DNA from 4 places in the uncultured Chitinibacter sp. genome. Region 1 is predicted to be linked to each of the others. Evidence: predicted binding sites of a transcription regulator. Region 1 holds the regulator's gene; each other region holds the start of a gene.

Region 1 (4,600 bases):
TCCATGCCAATCAGCACGTAACCCGCCGCCAAGAGATCGCGAATGGCGTTTTGCAGCATATCCAGCTTATCGCTGGCGGAGGGCAATTCGGCCTCATTAATCCGCCGTTGCGGCATAAAGCGCTCGGGCAAATGAGCGTAGTTGTAGAGGGCGATGCGATCCGGACGCAATGTCAGCACTTGCGCAATGGTCTCAGCGACGCTGGCCACGGTTTGCTTGGGCAGGCCATAAATCAGATCGACACTCACCGACTTAAAGCCATGCATGCGGGCGGCTTCAATCACAGTGCGGGTTTCTTCTTGCGATTGCACCCGATTCACGGCCTCTTGCACCGCGGGGTTGAAATCTTGAATACCCACACTCATCCGGTTAAAACCCAGCTGCGCCAAGGTGCGGATCATCGACTCGCCCACTTTGCGCGGATCAATCTCGATGGAGTATTCGCCAGTCGGCAAGAGCTCAAAATGGCTACGCACCATCCCCAGCAAGCGCTCAAGCTGCGCTTCATTTAAAAAGGTGGGCGTGCCGCCGCCTAAATGCAGCTGACTGACCCGTGAGCGCTGTGGCAAGGCCTGGGCATACTGGGCTAGTTCGCGCCCGAGATAATCCAGATACACATCCGCTTTGCTGGTGTCTTTCGTAATAATCTTGTTACAGCCGCAGTAATAACATACGGTATTGCAGAAAGGGATGTGAAAATACAACGATAGCGGATTGGCTAGCGCGCCGGGTAAGCGTTGTTGTAATATCTGCTCCAGCTGAGGACTGGTCATGGCTTGCGTAAAGCGATCCGCGGTCGGATAAGACGTATAGCGCGGCCCTTTGCCGTCGTAACGCACGATCAGCTCGCGATCAAATTCGATTTGGCCGCTCGGGTGCGGATGCTGGCTTGTTACAAATGTCATCGTGACTCTACTCCGATTCTACCCCTGCAGAATAAGAGCTAGCCTAATCCTCTGGTTTGATTAAAATCAATTCATCGTGACGGCGCATGCGGTAATTAGCACGCGCTAGCGGTACAATGTTTCCCTGTTTTTGTTTTCTGGTGAGAAGTTGATGATTTCCCCCATCCAAGTACGCGACATGACCCCACGCCATCTGCGCAATTCATGTGTTAACTGCAGTTTGCGTGAGCTGTGTCTGCCCATCGGCCTCTCCCAGGATGAAATGTCAGAGTTAGATAAACTGATCACCCAGGCCCGCCCGATTAAACGTGGCGAGGCGCTGTATCGTGCTGGTGAACCATTCCGCTCGCTGTATGCGGTGCGTCTGGGCTTCTTTAAAGCCAGCGTGATTTCTGAAGATGGCCGCGAGCAAGTCACCGGCTTTCACATGTCGGGCGAATTGCTGGGCATGGATGCCATCAGCACCGATGTACACACTTGCGATGCCATCGCCCTGGAAGACAGCGAAGTGTGCGAGCTGCCTTTTAGCGACATCGAAGACCTCTCGCGCGATGTGCCACTACTGCAACGCCATCTACACAAGGTAATGAGCCGCGAAATCGTGCGCGATCACGGCGTGATGCTATTGCTGGGCAATATGAAGGCCGAAGAGCGCCTCGCGGCATTCCTGCTGAACCTGTCACAGCGTTTCGCCGTGCGCGGCTATTCATCCAGCAGCTTCCATCTGCGTATGACGCGGGAAGAAATCGGTAGCTATCTGGGCCTGAAACTGGAAACCGTGAGTCGTACACTCTCCAAATTCCAGGACCAAGGCTTGATTAAAGTGCAAAACCGCTTAATCGAGTTGGAAAACATCGACAGCCTGAAAAAACTTTTGAACACCTGTCACGACGAATAAAGCACCACCGGGGGTATCATGCGCCAAGCCCATTTGATTGCCCCCTCTAGTCTTATACCCCTAATAGCCAGCCGATTGCACTGGCAAACTCCGCGCCAAACAGCCTTCTGCCTGCACCCGCTCAGCCAACAGCTACCCAGCATCGCCACGGATGAAGCAATTTTGCTGTTTCATCCTGGCTCCCCCTATCTGCAGCAACACTATCCTGAGCATCCGCTGTGCGAAGTCATCATCGTGCCCAGCCCTCTGGCCGGCCTGCACGGCTTTATGCTGGCGGCCAGCGGCGAGCATGCCGCGCTTGAGCAATCTGCCGAAATACTGGATCTGCTCGCCCCCGTGGCCAATGGCTGGCTGCACCTCGGCCCGCGCGGCTGCGGCGGGTTTATTCAGCAGATCTGGCAGACGCTATTGCCGCCCTCGCAAAGCGCCGAACAGCAAGACTGGCAAGCCATCCTCAGCACATTGCAACAACCCAACCCGTTTCAGCAGCAAGGGCCACTGCTAACGGCACTGAGCCATCAGCTCTTGCAACAACAGCTGCAACTATCCACCCTGCGTGGCCTCGCCCATCGCTTTCTGCAGGATTTTCCACCTGCAGCATTTCATGCACATCACCCACAGCTTGAGCAGGCCTTTGCGCCATTAATTAGCAACGAATACAGCCCCACTCACCAGCTGGCGCAACTACTCAGCCAGCAATAAGGCGAGCAGCCTCGCTCAAGCTCTTACAGGCGCAAACAAATAAAAAAGCCACCCGAAGGTGGCTTTTTTCATTACTCAACTACTTATTTGCTTTTGATGGTGTAGAGCGGGGTTTGACCTGCAACCACTGCGCCGCTAGCCAGATTGGCCAATGGGGCAAATTGATCAGCATTGGTCAATACCACCGGACTGATCACCGATTTAGCATTGTTGCGCAAGTATTCCAGATCCAGCTCCAGCACCGGCTGGCCGGCTTTCACTTGGCTACCTTGCTCAACCAGACGGGTAAAACCTTGCCCGCCCAGCTTCACGGTTTCAATCCCGATGTGCACGATCAGCTCAACACCGGCATCATTGATCAGTGCGAAAGCATGGTTGGTGTTGAAGATCTTCACCAATTGGCCATCACACGGCGCAACAACTTGATTACCGGTAGGCAGAATCGCCACACCTTCACCTACAGCTCGGGTCGCAAATGCCGCATCGGGCACATCTTCCAGAGCCACCACCTCACCCGTTACCGGGGACAGCAGTACGATTTCGCCGGGGTTAGAGGCTACAACGGCCACAGCCTCAGGCTGTGGCGCAGCCTCTGTTACTTTTTTCCGGCCAGAACACCACGCAGCGCGTCAGCGATCAGTTCGGCTTTAGGCCCAACGATGATTTGTACGCTTTGTTTGTTCAGCTTGATTACACCACTAGCACCAAGACGTTTGGCAGCAGCTTCATTCACCAGATCAGCATCATTTACCGACAGACGCAGACGGGTAATGCATGAGTCAACGTTGGTCACGTTAGCAGCACCACCAACTACATCCGCGTAGCCTTGAGCCAGTGACAGAGTGTCGCTAGCAGCTGGGGCAGCTACTGGAGCGGCAGCAGCAACGGCTTCTTCGTCTTCACGACCAGGCGTTTTCAGGTTCAGAGCTGCGATCACTGCGCGGAATACAAAGTAGTAAATCGCGAAGAACACCACACCTTGAACAATCAGCATGATCATGTTCTGGGCCAGCGGGTTGCGGCTAGACAGAACAAAGTCAACCAGACCGGCTGAGAAGCCAAAGCCTGCAATCCACTGCATTTGCGCAGCGATAAATACAGACACACCAGTCAGGAAGGCGTGAACCACATACAGCAGTGGTGCCACGAACATGAAGGAGAATTCCAGCGGCTCGGTTACACCAGTGAAGAATGAAGTTACCGCAGCAGCCAGCATGATTGAACCTACGCGAGCGCGGTTTTCAGGCTTAGCAGCTTGGTAGATCGCCAATGCAGCACCTGGCAGACCAAACATCATGATTGGGAAGAAACCAGCTTGGTACATACCGGTAACACCTTGAACAGCCTTACCTTCGGCCAGTGATTTCGCACCGCCCAAGAAGTTAGGAATGTCGTTGATGCCGGCTACGTCAAACCAGAACACAGAGTTCAGGGCGTGATGCAGACCTACTGGGATCAGCAAGCGGTTGAAGAAGGCATAGATACCAGCACCAACAGCTTTCAGGCCAACGATCGATTCACCGAAGTGCACCAGACCACCGTAGATGTGTGGCCATACTGCCATCAGGATGAACGATACAACGATCATCACGACAGAAGTAACGATTGGAACCAGACGGCGGCCCGAGAAAAACGCCAGTGCTTTGTGCAACTCAACACCGCTGAAACGGTTATAGAGTTCTGCAGCAATCACACCGCACAAGATACCAACAAACTGGTTGTTGATTTTCTTGAACGCGGCTGGCACTTGATCCAGAGGGATACCCTGAATTTGCGATACCACGTTAGGTTTGAGCAGGGTGGTTACCACGAGGAAACCCACCAGACCCGCCAGCGCAGCAGCGCCATCTTTGTCTTTCGACATACCGTATGCCACACCAACCGCAAACAGGATTGGCATCTGGTCAATGATGGCAGCACCAGCTTGAATCAAGAAAGCTGCCAGTGCATTACTTGCACCCCAACCATCCGGATCAATCCAGTAACCAATACCCATCAAAATCGCAGCGGCTGGCAATACAGCTACCGGCACCATCAGTGACCGGCCGATTTTTTGCAAATAGCCCAAAATATTCATGCTTATTTCACCTTTTAA
Region 2 (4,600 bases), on a different contig from region 1:
GTTTGGCTCAGGATGAATGCGGGTGGTTGCTCCGGCAGCTTTTGCAGGGCTTTTTGTACTAGGGCAGGTAACTTGACCATTAGATTGTCTCCAACTGAGCCGTCGGGCGAATGCCAGCTTGGCCGTGCCAATAACCGTTCACGATGCCTTCGGGGTGAATTTGCTGCCAGTCGATGGTATGAGGCTGGGTATTGATCTGCGCGCTATAGGCGGCAATGATTTCGGCGGTATACCCCGGCTGCGGGCTGATGCGTAGGTAATCGATGCCTTGCAGTTGTGGGATGTCGGCAATCAAGGCATGACAGGCAGCGGATTGAGTCTGGATGCCATTCAGGCGCAAGAACGCCTGCCCCTCGCGGGTGTGGAGGGCTAGCCCAATGGGGTGATCCAGGCATTTGAACTCACAGGCGTCTTTGTTCAGATCATAGTGGCGCGCGGTAAAGCAGCGGGCGGAAAACGCCAAGGGCAGGTGCCCGTGCGCAAACAACTCGGTTTCGAGTGTACTGGTGCGCTCGGCCAGGATTTGCGTCACCATACTTTGGCTGGCTTCCAGCGGCGGTAGCCAGCGCACCGCGCCAGCTTGGGCGTGCCAATCTAGCGTGTTGCCGTTATAAATATTCAAATGCGTACCGGCCACATAGGGGATCTCGCTTTGCCGGGCCACGCGTATCGCCCCCAGATCATTAGCTTCCAACCAGCCACCCGCGGCGGCCAGGCGGCGCAGGCTACTCAGATCTGAGCCCGACTCCAATACCGCTTGCGAGCTAAAAACTACCTGCTTGCCCTGTTGCGCCAGCTCTTGGCCGAGGGCCAGCCAATCGGCGGTTTTTAATTCATGGCGGCGAGCACAAACGACTTCGCCCAGATAAATGGTGGCCACTGGCCAATCGGCGGCGGCGGCATAAAAATCGAGCACTTGCTGGCGTGGCCAGTAGTACAAAATAGGGCCCAGAGTCAGTTGCATGGGGCTACTCCAATTAGGTCAAGTCACTCGCCATTAACGCCAGGGGCGGCTGTAGGCGCCTAGCGTCTGTTGATGGCCTTCCGAGACTTTGTTCAATGCCTGTTGCCACGCCGGTTTGACCGAATAGCGTGGGTCGGCGGCGGCATCCAGTGCGGCGCGTAATGTTTTGGTGACTTCGGCGGTATAGGCAGGGCTGCGCTGCCGGCCTTCCACCTTGATGGCTTTGACGCCGATGCGCAGTAATTCGGGCAAAACGGCGAGTGCATTCAGGCTGGTGGGTTCTTCCAGTGCGTAATAGGTGGCGTCGTTGACTTCAAAGCGCCCTTTGCACAGCGTGGGGTAGCCGGCGGGCTCATCAGCGGCAAAATGGTCAATCAATATGCCATTCAGCCGTGTTGACATGGTATCGCCCTGTGGAATCCATTGCACATGGCTTGCAGGCGAACACACCCCATGGGTATTGGGTGATTCGCCGGTGGCGTAGCTGGATAAAATACAGCGGCCTTCCGCCATCACACACAAACTGCCAAAGCCAAACACTTCGATTTCCACGGGCGTGTTTTTGATCACGTATTCCACCTGCGGCAAGGTCAGTACCCGGGGCAAGACCGCACGCCGAATGCCAAAGTAATCGTGGGCCAGATTGACGGCCTCAAAATTGGTGGCCGAGCCTTGCACCGATAAATGCCGATGCAAGGTAGGGTGAACACGGGTGGCGTAATCCAGCAAACCGAGGTCGGCCAAAATTACGGCGTCGGCACCGGCATCGGCGGCGGCATCAATGGCGCGATGCCACTCGGCCACGCGGCCGGCTTGGGCATAGGTGTTGATGGCGATCAGTACACTTTTGCCGCGCTGTTTGGCGTACTCGATGCCGGTTTTGATTTGGGCGTCGGTGAAATTGAGCCCGGCAAAATTGCGGGCGTTGGTGGCATTTTTAAAGCCCAGATACACGGCATCGGCGCCATGGTCGACCGCGGCTTTCAATGCGGGCAGGCTGCCGGCCGGACAAACCAGCTCGGGCAGGGCAGTAGCAGGCATGATGGGGCCTCTTTCGTGCAGATGCGTACAAAGACGGATGAAAGAGCTTAGGCCGCTGCACTGGCCAGAATGTTAATCCAAGTCAAGGTTTAGGCCTTCTGCGGCGCGAATCTGCCCAGTGTTGCGGCGCGCAAAACAGCCGAAAAGCGGCTAAAACCGCGAATTAGGTAAATTAATTAGGGGATTAGTGCAATTCTGGCTTGGCGTGCGCGCTGTCTTGCTAGAAAATACGGGTACGCATCTTATTGGCTACAGGCGAAGTTGCCAGCTACCCGCTCGCAACTCGACACCTAGAAGGGACTACACAATGAATATCGCAATGATCGGTTTGGGTAAAATGGGCGGCAATATGGCACGCCGTCTCGCGCGCGGCGGAGCCAATGTATTGGGCTTTGACGTCAGCGCTGAGACTCGGGAGGGTTTGGCTAAAGAAGAAGCCAACTTCCGTGCTTTTGCCTCTGTACCTGAGCTGATCGCTGCGCTGCCTACCCCGCGCGTGGTATGGCTGATGTTGCCATCGGGCGAGATCTCTGAAGCGGCTTTTGCTGAAATGAAAACGCTGCTGGCCCCGGGCGATCTGATCATCGATGGCGCCAACGCGATGTACAAAGACAGCCAGCGCCATGCGGCTGAATTGGCTGAGCTGAATATCAAATTCGTTGATGCCGGCGTTTCTGGCGGTGTGTGGGGCCTGCAGAATGGGTATTGTTTGATGTTTGGTGGCGATAAAGATGCCGCTGAGATCGCAACGCCATTTATGAAAATCCTGGCGCCTGCCGCTGATCGCGGCTGGACGCACACTGGCCCAGCTGGCTCTGGCCACTTCACCAAAATGCTGCACAACGGTATCGAGTACGGCATGATGCAGGCCTTTGCCGAAGGCTTTGCCATGCTGAAAGCGAAAAAAGAATTCGATCTGGATGTGGCTGAAATCGCCGAAACTTGGCGTCATAGCTCAGTAGTGCGCTCTTGGTTGCTGGATCTGGTGGCTGAGTCGTTCTCGCACGATACCGAACTCGAATCGCTGAACCCATTTGTACCTGATTCAGGTGAAGGCCGCTGGTCGGTGCTCGAATCAGTGGAGTTGGGTGTACCGGCGCCGGTGATGGCAACGAGCCTTTACTCGCGCTTTGCTTCACGTGGCAACGACGATTACGCGATGAAAATGCTGTCGCTGATGCGTAATGCCTTTGGCGGTCACGCCATGTCGAAAAAATAAGCGGCCTGCCTTGCTGCAGAAATAAGCTGTCACGCGATCTAGACGATCCAGGAGAAATCAGCAGCCGGCTGCAACCCCCTGCGTCGGCTTAAACCGCGTAGACCACACAAAACGCCATCATCGATGGCGTTTTTTTACGCCCATTGTCTCGCCATTTCGCGGTAATCCCGCGATAATTGCACCTCTTTGATTGTTTCGCGGAATCAACGCCATGCACCATCAGCACATGCTCAAATCTTACGTTTATCACGGCCTAACGGCGGGTCCCAAGCTGGTGGTGTTGGGTGCCGTGCATGGCAACGAGATTTGCGGCCCGATCGCGATTGAGCGCGTGATGAACGAGCTGGATTCCGGCCAATTGGTGCTGCAACGCGGCCAGATCACGTTTATTCCGGTGACCAATCCGCTGGCGCATGCCAAAAATGAGCGCAATGGCGATCGCAACCTGAACCGCAATCTACGCCCGAATGCGTTGCCGCATGATTTTGAAGACCGCATCGCCAATATGCTATGCCCGATCTTGGAGCAGCAAGACGTGCTGCTGGATCTGCATTCCACCACCAACCCACCGGGCGAGCCATTTATTATGCTCGGGCCTGAAAACAACGATGGCGAACTCTCGCCATTTTCTCGTGCCGCAGAAGAAGAAGCGCTGGCAATGCGCCTTGGCCCTAAACGCATTGTGGAAGGCTGGCTGGAAACCTACGCCGAAGGCGTGAAACATCGCCTGGCGCACAGCAAGGCCAGCGAGCGCGCGCACATGCTCAGCACCGACCCAAGCTACGGCGTGGGCACCACCGAATACACCCGCGCTCACGGCGGTATCGCGCTCACGCTGGAATGCGGTCAGCATCTGGACGCCGACGCGCCCGAAGTTGCCTATCAGGCCATCCGCAATACCATCGCCCATCTGCATCTGGCCGATGAGCCAGCCCCTGCGGTGCAAACCGAGTTTGAATTGCTGAAACTCACGCAAGTGATCGATCGCCATGATCTGGGCGATGCCTTTGTAAAAACCTGGGCCAGCTTCGATAAGCTGCACGCTGGCGATCTGATCGGCCACCGCGCGGATGGTAGCGCGGTGACCGCGCCTGCCGATGGCTATATTTTGTTCCCCAATCCCGCTGCTAATCCGGGCAATGAGTGGTTCTACTTTGCGCAGCACAGCGATCGCTTGGTTGATGGCATGCACTCCACTCGCACGGCCTGATAGGTATAGCCCGCTGGGGCAGATCTGGATTGGCCTCTGGCTATATACCCAAGCCGCCTGTTCGCAGGCGGTTTTTTATTGGCCCGGCGCAGCCAAACCTGCGCTGGCGCGATAGTGCCGGGTGGGGCAAACACGGTAGCATCAGGGCTTCGCTGATTGCCGCCCA
Region 3 (4,600 bases), on a different contig from region 1:
AAGACGATATTCGCCAACATCAGTCATAAGCTGCGATGTGGGCAATAAAAAACGGGCCGAGGCCCGTTTTTTTGCGTCTGTGGTGAGTGCTTTAGGCCAGCAAAACCAGCGCCCACATGGCGCTGAGGTTCAGCAAGCCCACCAACTGCGCGGCACTACCCAAGTCTTTTGCGCGTTTGGCCAGAATGTGTTTTTCCAGCGATGTATGGTCAACCGCGGCTTCCACTGCCGAATTGAGCAGCTCGACAATCACGCAAGCGAGGTGACTACCCACCAGCAAGGCTTTACCCCAGACCGGCACCGGTAAAAACAGCGCGATCGGAATCCCGACCAAAGCCAGCAGGGTTACTTGGCGAAATGCCGCTTCATTTTTCCAGCCGGCCGCGAGGCCATCTAGCGAGTAGCCCAAGGCGTTGAATACGCGCTTGATCCCAGTCTTACCTTTAAATGGACTTTCGCTCACAAATGATCTCCAGTGGGGGTTGTAGAGACAAACACATCGGCATAACACACATAACTACTAATCAGCACCAGCGGCATGCATAAACACCAAACCACAAACAGCGGCAAATCGGCCAGCAAAGGAATGCCGCTCAACAATTGATTTAGCTGGGTACCTAACATCAGGGCGGCAAACAGGATCACGGCCAGCAGCAAAGACATCATCATCAGCGGTAGCCAATTACGCCAGAAGCCGACCCAAGACATTTTCATCGCTTCACCAGCGGATAACTGATCCAGCATTACCAAGATCGGCGCATAAAAATAGGCGCTGTATACCCCCAGCAAACCCACCAGCAGCAATACGCCAATTGGCCATAAATGCCGGATTTGCTGCAGGCTTTCCAGCTTTTCGGGCAAGGCGCCAATGAGGCCGATGCTATGCAGGATGCCCGTGAGCATCGATACCGCCACGACTACCGCAAAGCCGCCGAGGATATAAAACCCGCCCACTTTCGCTAGCTCACTGGCCTTGGTTTTAAAGCCGAGGAATAGATCTTCCACCGGCGGTAATTGCCCAGCTACCGTACGCTGGGCTGCCACCGCAATGCCGCCCAGGAAAATCGGCGCGATGATCACACTCACAACAAAGCCGAGTACAGGCAGCAAGCCGGTCAGCAGCATCAGCCCAAAAAACAGCGTGCTAATTTTTAGCCACGGCACTGGGGCCTGCCGGTAAAGCTGATACGAGCGCTGCAGCCAAGCCCAGCCGGCCGCGAGCGGTCGTTTGCGTGGCTCAAGGGCCAGATCAATGATCACATTCTGATCGTGCATTTCACATCCAATAGTCTTGATTGACGCTAATGCTAGCAGCAAGGCCCAGTGTCGGCTATTTTTCATCGACATGATGACAGCGCCATGACAGGATCGCAGCTTAGCGTGGGAATATTAACTCAGACTTAAATCCCCGCACCCGGTTCCGGGCATGAAAAAACCGCGCCTTGCCGCGCGGTTTTGAGGGTTGAGCTTGGTCGCGAATTACAGCGCGGCCAGTGCCTGACGGGCAATCATCAGCTCTTCGTTCGTCGGGATCACATACACCGCTACTTTGCTGTCGGCCAGCGAGATCCGGCGTGGTTCGCCAGAGCGTACCGCGTTGGCGGCTTCATCCAGCTCAACACCCAGCCAGCGCAGCTGGTGACAAACATTCGCGCGGGTAATGTCGTCGTTTTCGCCAATCCCGGCGGTGAATACCAGGCAATCCAGGCCACCAATGGCCGCGGCCAGTGAAGCTGTTTCGCGTGCTACGCGACGGGCGAAGTAGTCGGTGGCAAATTTAGCGCGTGGATCGCTCGAGGCGTGCAGATCGCGCATATCGCTAGAAATCCCTGACAGACCCAACAGGCCAGATTCTTTATACAGCAGGGTTTCGATCTGTTTGGCATCCATCTTCAGATGGTTCATCAGATGCAGCAACACGCCGCCATCGATGCTACCGCAGCGGGTACCCATTGGCAGACCTTCCAGCGCGGTAAAGCCCATGGTGGTTGCTTGGCAGGCGCCACCCAGTAGGCCGGCCATCGATGAGCCATTGCCCAAGTGCGCAACTACAGTGCGGCCTTCAGCGGCGCGGGTATCGATCTGTGGCAGAACGCTGGCGATATATTCATACGACAAACCGTGGAAGCCATAACGGCGAATGCCTTCTTTCTGGGCAAAATCCAGCGGCAGCGCAAACATCTGGTTCAGTTCGGGCTGTGTGGTGTGGAATGCGGTATCGAAGCAGGTGACTTGTGGCGCATCGGGCAGCAAGTCTTGCAGAATCTTGATCGGCGCGATGTTGTGCGGCTCGTGCAATGGCGCCAGCGGAATCAGCGCTTCAAGGCCAGCCAGCAGCTCAGGCGTAACCCGCTCGGGTTTAGAATACTGCGTACCGCCGTGCACCACGCGATGGCCGATCACTTTGATCTGGCGGCCGCCCAAACGTTGCTGCAGCCAAGCAAGCATATGGCGCAGTGCGTAATCATGGTTTTTAGGCACATCGGCAGGCAGTGTTTCGTTGGCGACTTTCTCGTCGTTGGCATCTTTGGCGCTGAATTTGGGCTCAACATACAGGCCTTCCATCTGGCCTTTGTACAGCACTTGTGGATCAGCCGCCGTCGTTTCAAACAGTGAAAACTTAATGCTCGACGAACCGGCATTAATCACCAAGACCAAATCGCTCATGAACGAACTCCTCAAAGGCGGAAAAACGACGTCGGCGAAGGTTGGCTCTTGCCGGCGCAGGATTGTTTAATGAATACTGCCTGACGACTATGTGCAGCATAGTCTAGTCGGCAAAGGCCGACATCGTATTGGCGAATATCAAGCCTTGGATAGTAAATAATGACAATGCGCTACACCACGCATCTGATTTGTGCCCCAGAATTACCCGAAGCTGCCGAAGTGGCCGTGTTTCACGTGAAACCGGGCCAGCAAGTAGCCGCGGATACCTGCCTGATCACCTTGCTGGCTGCCGATCAGGAATGGCCGGTGCTGGCGCCCGAGGCCGGACAAGTCAGCAGTTTGATGGTCGAGTATGGCGATTTCGTGAACAGCAATGATTTATTGCTGATGATGGAAATCGCCGAATTGCCCACCGGCGATTTACTGCTGCCTGCCGATGAATCTGACGCAGCGCCAAGCGCCGCGCCCGCCAGCCCTCCGCTATTGGCGGTCAGCCCCGCTGCCGCCACCTTGGCGGCCAAGCTGGGGCTGGATTTGAGCCAGCTGCAAGGCGTGGCCGTGATTGATGAAGCCGCGGTTTATGCCTTTGCACGGCAGGAATTAGCCCTGCTCGCCCGCCTGCGCCAGCTCTTGCTCCGCCCGTAGCCGGCTGAGCAGGCAGTGCAGCATTTCGGTGGATAAGCCATGCAGCACCAGCCGGTGGCCGGCGCGCAGGGTGGATAGCGGCACCAGCGGATGCTTGTTATTCAATAGCAGCAGGTGTTGGGGGGTATTGAGAATCGTGGCGGCGTACACCCCCATGGTTTCATCCAGCTGCAGCGAGTTGGCCGCGCGCCAGAAATCATTGTCAGTCAGAAAGAGCTGATACACCGGGGTGAAAATCTCGATCGCTGTTTGTAGATCAATCCCATTCAGCCGCCCCTGCGGCATATCGGCCAGCGCCAGCGGCGGCTCGCTAATCATGCTGAAATCCACCGGATTTACTGGTGCCAGCGTTTGGTCGCTGGCTTGCAGCGCCTGATTTAAGCGAATCACAAAATTGAATAGGTTCAGGTCGTGCTTGAGAAACAGCTCGTCTTCCAGCGCATCGATGTCAGCGGGCTTGAGTGGCGATAGGGGCACTTCCACCGGCGCATTGCGGGCCACAAACTCGATGATCTGCGCGCCCAAGTGAAAATGGCGCAAGATCAGCCAGTTGGCCTCGGGCGAAACAAAACCCTTCAGCCCCCACACCAGAATACGGTGCAAGAGCTTGGAGGCGGCCCAATTTTTCGGCAGCACGATTTTGCATAGCTGAATCACAATGATCAGCAGCCGTGCCAATGGCCGCACCAGCGGCAGTAGATATTGCCGCGAGGGCGAGGCCGAATCCGTCAGCCACGCGCGCTTGACCGGCTCGGGCAACGGGGTGCTCTGGTCGAGATACAAGGCCTGCCAGGGGTTAGGGTCGCGGGGGTCGTGCGGTGCATCCAGAAAATGGCTCATACCGGCTCCTGAATATGGTCAAATTGCATTAAATACAGCTGCGCGGTGCGGCGCGCCGTGGCGTAGATGGCGTCGGCGGCCTCGGGGGCTAAGGCCAAAGTGATCTCCACCGCGGCCAGCCAGCGTGCCAAGTGGTGCTCGTCATTGGTGCCGTGATATTCCAAAAAGCGAAAGGCTTGTGGTGGCAGTGCCACTTGCTGGCGCAACAGCGGCAATAGCGCCGGCACAATGCGCTGGCCGGTGCCTTCGATGATATAAATCGCCCCCAGTAGCCCCACCGGATTGGGCGTGGCAGCCAGAGCGTGCAAATAGCTATTGAGCGCCTCGCCGCCGGGATTACGCCGCAGCGCATCCAATGGCTGAGTGCCGCCAGCGGCTTGATAATCCTGATACAGAATCTGGAAATCATTTTGCTCATCGCTGGCGTGCAGATCAATCAGCGCGCCCA
Region 4 (4,600 bases), 120 kb from region 1:
AAAAAAAACGGATCGCGCCCGGCGATCCGTTGGGGGTTACTCCGGATTGTAGCTTAACACTGCTCGTGGAATGTCCGATTGATGACATCCAGCTGCTGCTCGCGAGTCAGTTTCACAAAATTCACGGCATAGCCTGAAACGCGGATAGTGAGCTGCGGATATTTGTCCGGGTTTTCCATCGCATCGAGCAGGGTTTCTTTGTTCAGCACGTTCATATTCAGATGAAATAACTGGGCCATGATTTCTCCTTGTGGGGTATAGGCTACAAAGCTTTGATACGCTTTGCTGAGCTGGCGATACACGGGTGGTGTATCGCCAAGCTGGGTTTAGCACTTCGCGTGGAAAGTCCGGTTAATCACGTCCAGCTGCTGTTCGCGGGTCAGTTTGACAAAGTTCACGGCATAGCCTGAAACGCGGATAGTCAGCTGCGGATAGTTCTCTGGGTGTTCCATCGCATCCAGGAGCGTGTCTTTATTCAGCACGTTCATATTCAGGTGGAACAACTGATCCGGGCCTTCTTCCAGCTCGGCCAGTGCTTGGTCTACGCGTTCCGCGCTTTGGCAAGTTGGGCACTCATCGCCGTGCGGACCAAACAGACCATCGATCGACGCAGCCAGGGTTTTGACGCGATCGCTGGCATTGTGACCCAGCGCATCTGGCGTCATAGACGCAGTCCAAGACACCCCATCCAGTGCTGATTCGTACGGGATTTTCGACACGGAGAAGCCCGCAGCCACAAAGCCATTTTTATCGCGGCCATTCATCGGGTTTGCACCTGGTGAGAACGGCGCGCCGGCACGACGGCCATCTGGCGTGTTACCGGTTTTCTTGCCGTAGACCACGTTTGAAGTGATGGTCAGTACCGATTGCGTTGGCATCGAGTCACGGTAGAACACCGGCTGGGCTTTGATTTTGTCCATGAACGTGGTCGACAGCCACACCGCAATATCATCAGCGCGATCGTCGTTGTTACCGTAGGCTGGGTATTCACCTTCAATTACATAATCAACCGCCAGACCGGCTTCGTTACGTTTGATATGCACTTTGGCGTGTTTCACGGCGGACAGCGAATCGGCCGCCACTGACAGGCCGGCAATCCCGCAGGCCATCGTGCGCAGGATATCGCGGTCGTGCAGCGCCATTTCGATCCGCTCGTAAGCGTATTTGTCGTGCATATAGTGGATGCAATTGAGTGCAGTGACGTAGGTTTTGGCCAGCCAATCGAGCATTTTGTCGTATTTGGCCATCAGCTCGTCGTAATTGAGCACGTCGCCTGTAATTGGCTCAAAGCCTTTGGCTACCAGCTTGCCGGTTTTCTCGTCCACACCGCCGTTGATCGCGTAAAGCATGGCTTTGGCCAGATTGACCCGAGCGCCAAAAAACTGCATTTGTTTACCCACGCGCATCGCGGATACGCAGCAGGCGATGGCGTAGTCATCACCCCATTTTGGCCGCATCAAGTCATCGTTTTCGTACTGAATCGCCGAAGTGTCGATCGATACTTTTGCGCAGAATTCTTTAAAGCCTTGTGGGAATGACGTTGACCACAGTACGGTCAGATTAGGCTCTGGCGCTGGACCGAGGTTGTACAGGGTGTTGAGTACACGGAAGCTTGATTTGGTGACCAAAGTACGGCCATCTTCGCTCATACCGCCGATTGATTCAGTCACCCAAGTTGGGTCACCTGAGAACAGATCATCGTATTCTGGGGTGCGCAGGAAACGTACGATCCGCAGCTTCATTACCAGATGGTCGATGTATTCCTGGGCTTGCGATTCGGTAATGCGCCCTTCTTTGATATCGCGTTCGAAGTAAATATCGAGGAAAGTCGAAATCCGACCGATCGACATTGCCGCACCGTTTTGCTCTTTTACTGCAGCAAGGTAACCAAAGTACAGCCATTGCACCGCCTCTTGCGCTGTGGCGGCTGGGCGGCTCAGATCAAAGCCATATTTTTTGGCCATGACTTTCAATTCATTCAGCGCTTTGATTTGCTCGGCCAATTCTTCACGCAGGCGAATCACGTTTTCGCTGAATGCAACATCATCGAGCTCGGCTTTTTCGCGTTTTTTGTCGGCAATCAGAAAATCTACGCCATACAGCGCCACGCGGCGATAGTCACCGATAATCCGGCCGCGGCCATATGAATCTGGCAAACCGGTAATCACGCCTGAGCTACGGCAGGCCATGATTTCGGGAGTGTAGGCATCAAATACAGCGTTGTTATGGTCTTTGCGGTAGTTGGTGTAAATCTCTTCGATTTGCGGGTTCATTTCGAAGTGATACGCTTTCAGGCCGTTTTGCACCATGCGCAAACCGCCATTAGGCATAATCGCGCGGCGCAGTGGCGCGTCGGTTTGCAGACCAACGATGGTTTCCAGGTCTTTATTGATATAACCGGCATCGTGGGCGGTGATGGTTGAGCCAAACTGGGCGGATACTTCCAGCACGCCGCGTTTACGCTCTTCTTTCAGCAAGGCTGACAGTTCATTCCACAATTGGGTCGTACGTTCAGTCGGCCCCGCCAAGAATTGATCATCCCCTTCGTATGGGGTGTAGTTAGCCTGAATGAAATCACGTACAGCAACTTGCTGTTGCCACTCGCCGGCGGCAAACCCGCGCCAGGCGTCCAGTTGTGATTGATCCAGAGCTTTATCGATTGGGGCGTTCATGAGTATCTCCTTGTGGCGATGTCGGCTGGACATCCTGTGCCAAAACCGCTTTTGGCTGTTCTACCGCTGTTCGGCAAACGTCGTTCAGGCATCGGCCGATACAAAAAAATTACATCCAATTATGCTAATCACCACGCCAGCGGAAAAAATTGATCTGGATCAGTTTCTAGCCGGTGTTGTAATGATTTGCTTGCTACATACTCGATTCCTGACTGACATTCGGGTTTGGGTATTCCGAATGCATGAAAATATTCTATGCCTTTCCCGCACAAGCGGATATTCATTTTTGGCATTTTGGCCGGTTAATATTTACAGCGCAGATTAGCGGTCGATGCCGGGGTTTTTTGCTTTAAATCAATCATCCATATCTTGATGTTCGAATAAGGCTGGGCCCACTTGCACGATGGGCGTTTGCGGGTATAGCCGGTTATACAGCGCTTCTAATTCGGCGGGGCTAAGCTGTTCTAGCTGGGCGCTGATGGCGCTAATGACACTGCTGCGGGGCATAGACATGGGGCATTCCTCCAGATTGGTTTACCCCAGCCTAGTCAACTTTGACGCCAGCGCGAGTAGCAGCGGATGAACAGCAAGCCCAGCGCGGCGCCGAGCGCGTTGGCAAGCATGTCGTGCGGATCAAAGCTGCGATTAGGGGTGAACGATTGTGCGATCTCGACCAAGACCCCCATCGTCGCAGTAAAGAGCCACACTCTTAGGGTATATGGCCAAAGCCTATATGCCAGAATGGCTAGCGTGGCATACCCTATGAAGTGCTGAATTTTGTCGCCCTGATCGACCACTTGCGGCGCGGCAGGCCCTAATGATCCTACCCAAATGGCCAGCGTCCACAGCGCAAATAGGCTCTGTTTTGTGCGCGGATGTTGCCAATACCACCAAAATGCTTGCATGTACTTCACCTTATTTTTTGGCGCTGCGCAGCAAAATAAGCACCGCTCCGGCGCTGCCGAGCTGCGGGCTGGCTTGAGTGTAGGCCAGCACTTCATCGCGCTGCGCGAGCCAGTTTTTAAGCTTCAGTTTCAAAATGGGTTGGCCGGCAGGAGAGCTCAGACCTTTGCCATGAATAATGCGCACACATTTCAAACGCCGCGCCACGCTCTGGCTCAAAAACTGCGCGACTTTGGGGCGAGCGCTATCAATGTTTTCACCATGCAGATCCAATTCACTCTCCACCGGCCAATCGCCACGCCGCAGTTTTCGGATCGTTTCTACGCGCAAGCCGGGGCGCACAAAATGCAGGCTTTCGCCCGGCTCTAGCTCATCCCAAGGCCAGAAGTCGCTCATGTCAGCGATGACTTCAGTAAGCCCAGCCGCTTGTTGCCGTGGCCAGGGGCTAGGATGCCGTGGCGGATGCTGAATATACTGCTGCGCTAATGGTTGCACCCCCTGCATGGCGCGGGCAAATAATTCGGCCTCGCTTGGTTTGGGCGGGCTAATGGGGGTGGCTTTGGCACTACGCAGATTTTTGCGCAGTTGTTTTAATTGCTCGATTGTTTTTTTATCCATGGCTAGTGGCCAACTGAACGATATAATTGAAGCATCGATTTGGGAGAAAGCCGAAATTGACGCAGGATAAAGTCCGTCTGGACAAATGGCTGTGGGCCGCACGTTTTTTTAAAACCCGCTCTTTGGCGGTGCAAGCGATTGCTGCCGGGCATGTTAACGTGAATGGCGAACGGGCAAAACCATCGCGTAGCCTGAAAGCAGCGGAAACCCTCGAAATACGCACCGAGCATGGGCGCTTTGTGGTGCAAGTGCTGGCGCTGAGCGAACAGCGTCGCGCAGCCGAGCTGGCCCGCACTTTGTATGCAGAAACCGCTGAGAGTATTGCGCAGCGTGAACGTGAGCAATTTATGCGCGCGATGCAACCGCAGTTTGATCACGCCCATATCAAAGGTCGGCCCACGAAAAAA

The links. The regulator FNR, encoded in region 1, switches genes on or off when oxygen is low (the NO sensors DNR and NnrR bind a similar motif). The targets are predictions, from matches to a motif close to TTGATNNNNATCAA.
Region 2: a site for FNR is predicted at 2,078-2,091, ahead of QV747_RS07800 (peptidase U32 family protein). Genes of this name have one in related genera too.
Region 3: a site for FNR is predicted at 2,796-2,809, ahead of QV747_RS05125 (biotin/lipoyl-containing protein). Genes of this name have one in related genera too.
Region 4: a site for FNR is predicted at 2,822-2,835, ahead of pflB (formate C-acetyltransferase). Genes of this name have one in related genera too.

The regions. Positions count from the first base shown of each region.
Region 1 covers NZ_CAMFLP010000001.1:499,120-503,719, reverse strand. The annotation lists gene hemN (oxygen-independent coproporphyrinogen III oxidase) at 1-905, opposite strand, end outside; gene fnr (fumarate/nitrate reduction transcriptional regulator Fnr) at 1,057-1,803, shown strand; gene QV747_RS02325 (hypothetical protein) at 1,822-2,505, shown strand; gene QV747_RS02320 (PTS glucose transporter subunit IIA) at 2,589-3,074, opposite strand; gene nagE (N-acetylglucosamine-specific PTS transporter subunit IIBC) at 3,101-4,582, opposite strand.
Region 2 covers NZ_CAMFLP010000004.1:231,704-236,303, reverse strand. The annotation lists gene QV747_RS07810 (SCP2 domain-containing protein) at 1-80, opposite strand, end outside; gene QV747_RS07805 (U32 family peptidase) at 80-964, opposite strand; gene QV747_RS07800 (peptidase U32 family protein) at 998-2,005, opposite strand; gene gnd (phosphogluconate dehydrogenase (NAD(+)-dependent, decarboxylating)) at 2,313-3,224, shown strand; gene QV747_RS07790 (succinylglutamate desuccinylase/aspartoacylase family protein) at 3,436-4,434, shown strand.
Region 3 covers NZ_CAMFLP010000002.1:266,892-271,491, reverse strand. The annotation lists gene QV747_RS05145 (DUF2721 domain-containing protein) at 1-29, shown strand, start outside; gene QV747_RS05140 (diacylglycerol kinase) at 92-463, opposite strand; gene QV747_RS05135 (BPSS1780 family membrane protein) at 460-1,275, opposite strand; gene QV747_RS05130 (acetate/propionate family kinase) at 1,480-2,667, opposite strand; gene QV747_RS05125 (biotin/lipoyl-containing protein) at 2,827-3,312, shown strand; gene QV747_RS05120 (DUF6999 family protein) at 3,268-4,152, opposite strand; gene QV747_RS05115 (iron-containing redox enzyme family protein) at 4,149-4,600, opposite strand, start outside.
Region 4 covers NZ_CAMFLP010000001.1:617,416-622,015, reverse strand. The annotation lists gene QV747_RS02835 (glycine radical domain-containing protein) at 54-302, opposite strand; gene pflB (formate C-acetyltransferase) at 327-2,672, opposite strand; gene QV747_RS02825 (hypothetical protein) at 3,027-3,185, opposite strand; gene QV747_RS02820 (VanZ family protein) at 3,221-3,577, opposite strand; gene QV747_RS02815 (Smr/MutS family protein) at 3,588-4,193, opposite strand; gene QV747_RS02810 (RNA-binding S4 domain-containing protein) at 4,250-4,600, shown strand, end outside.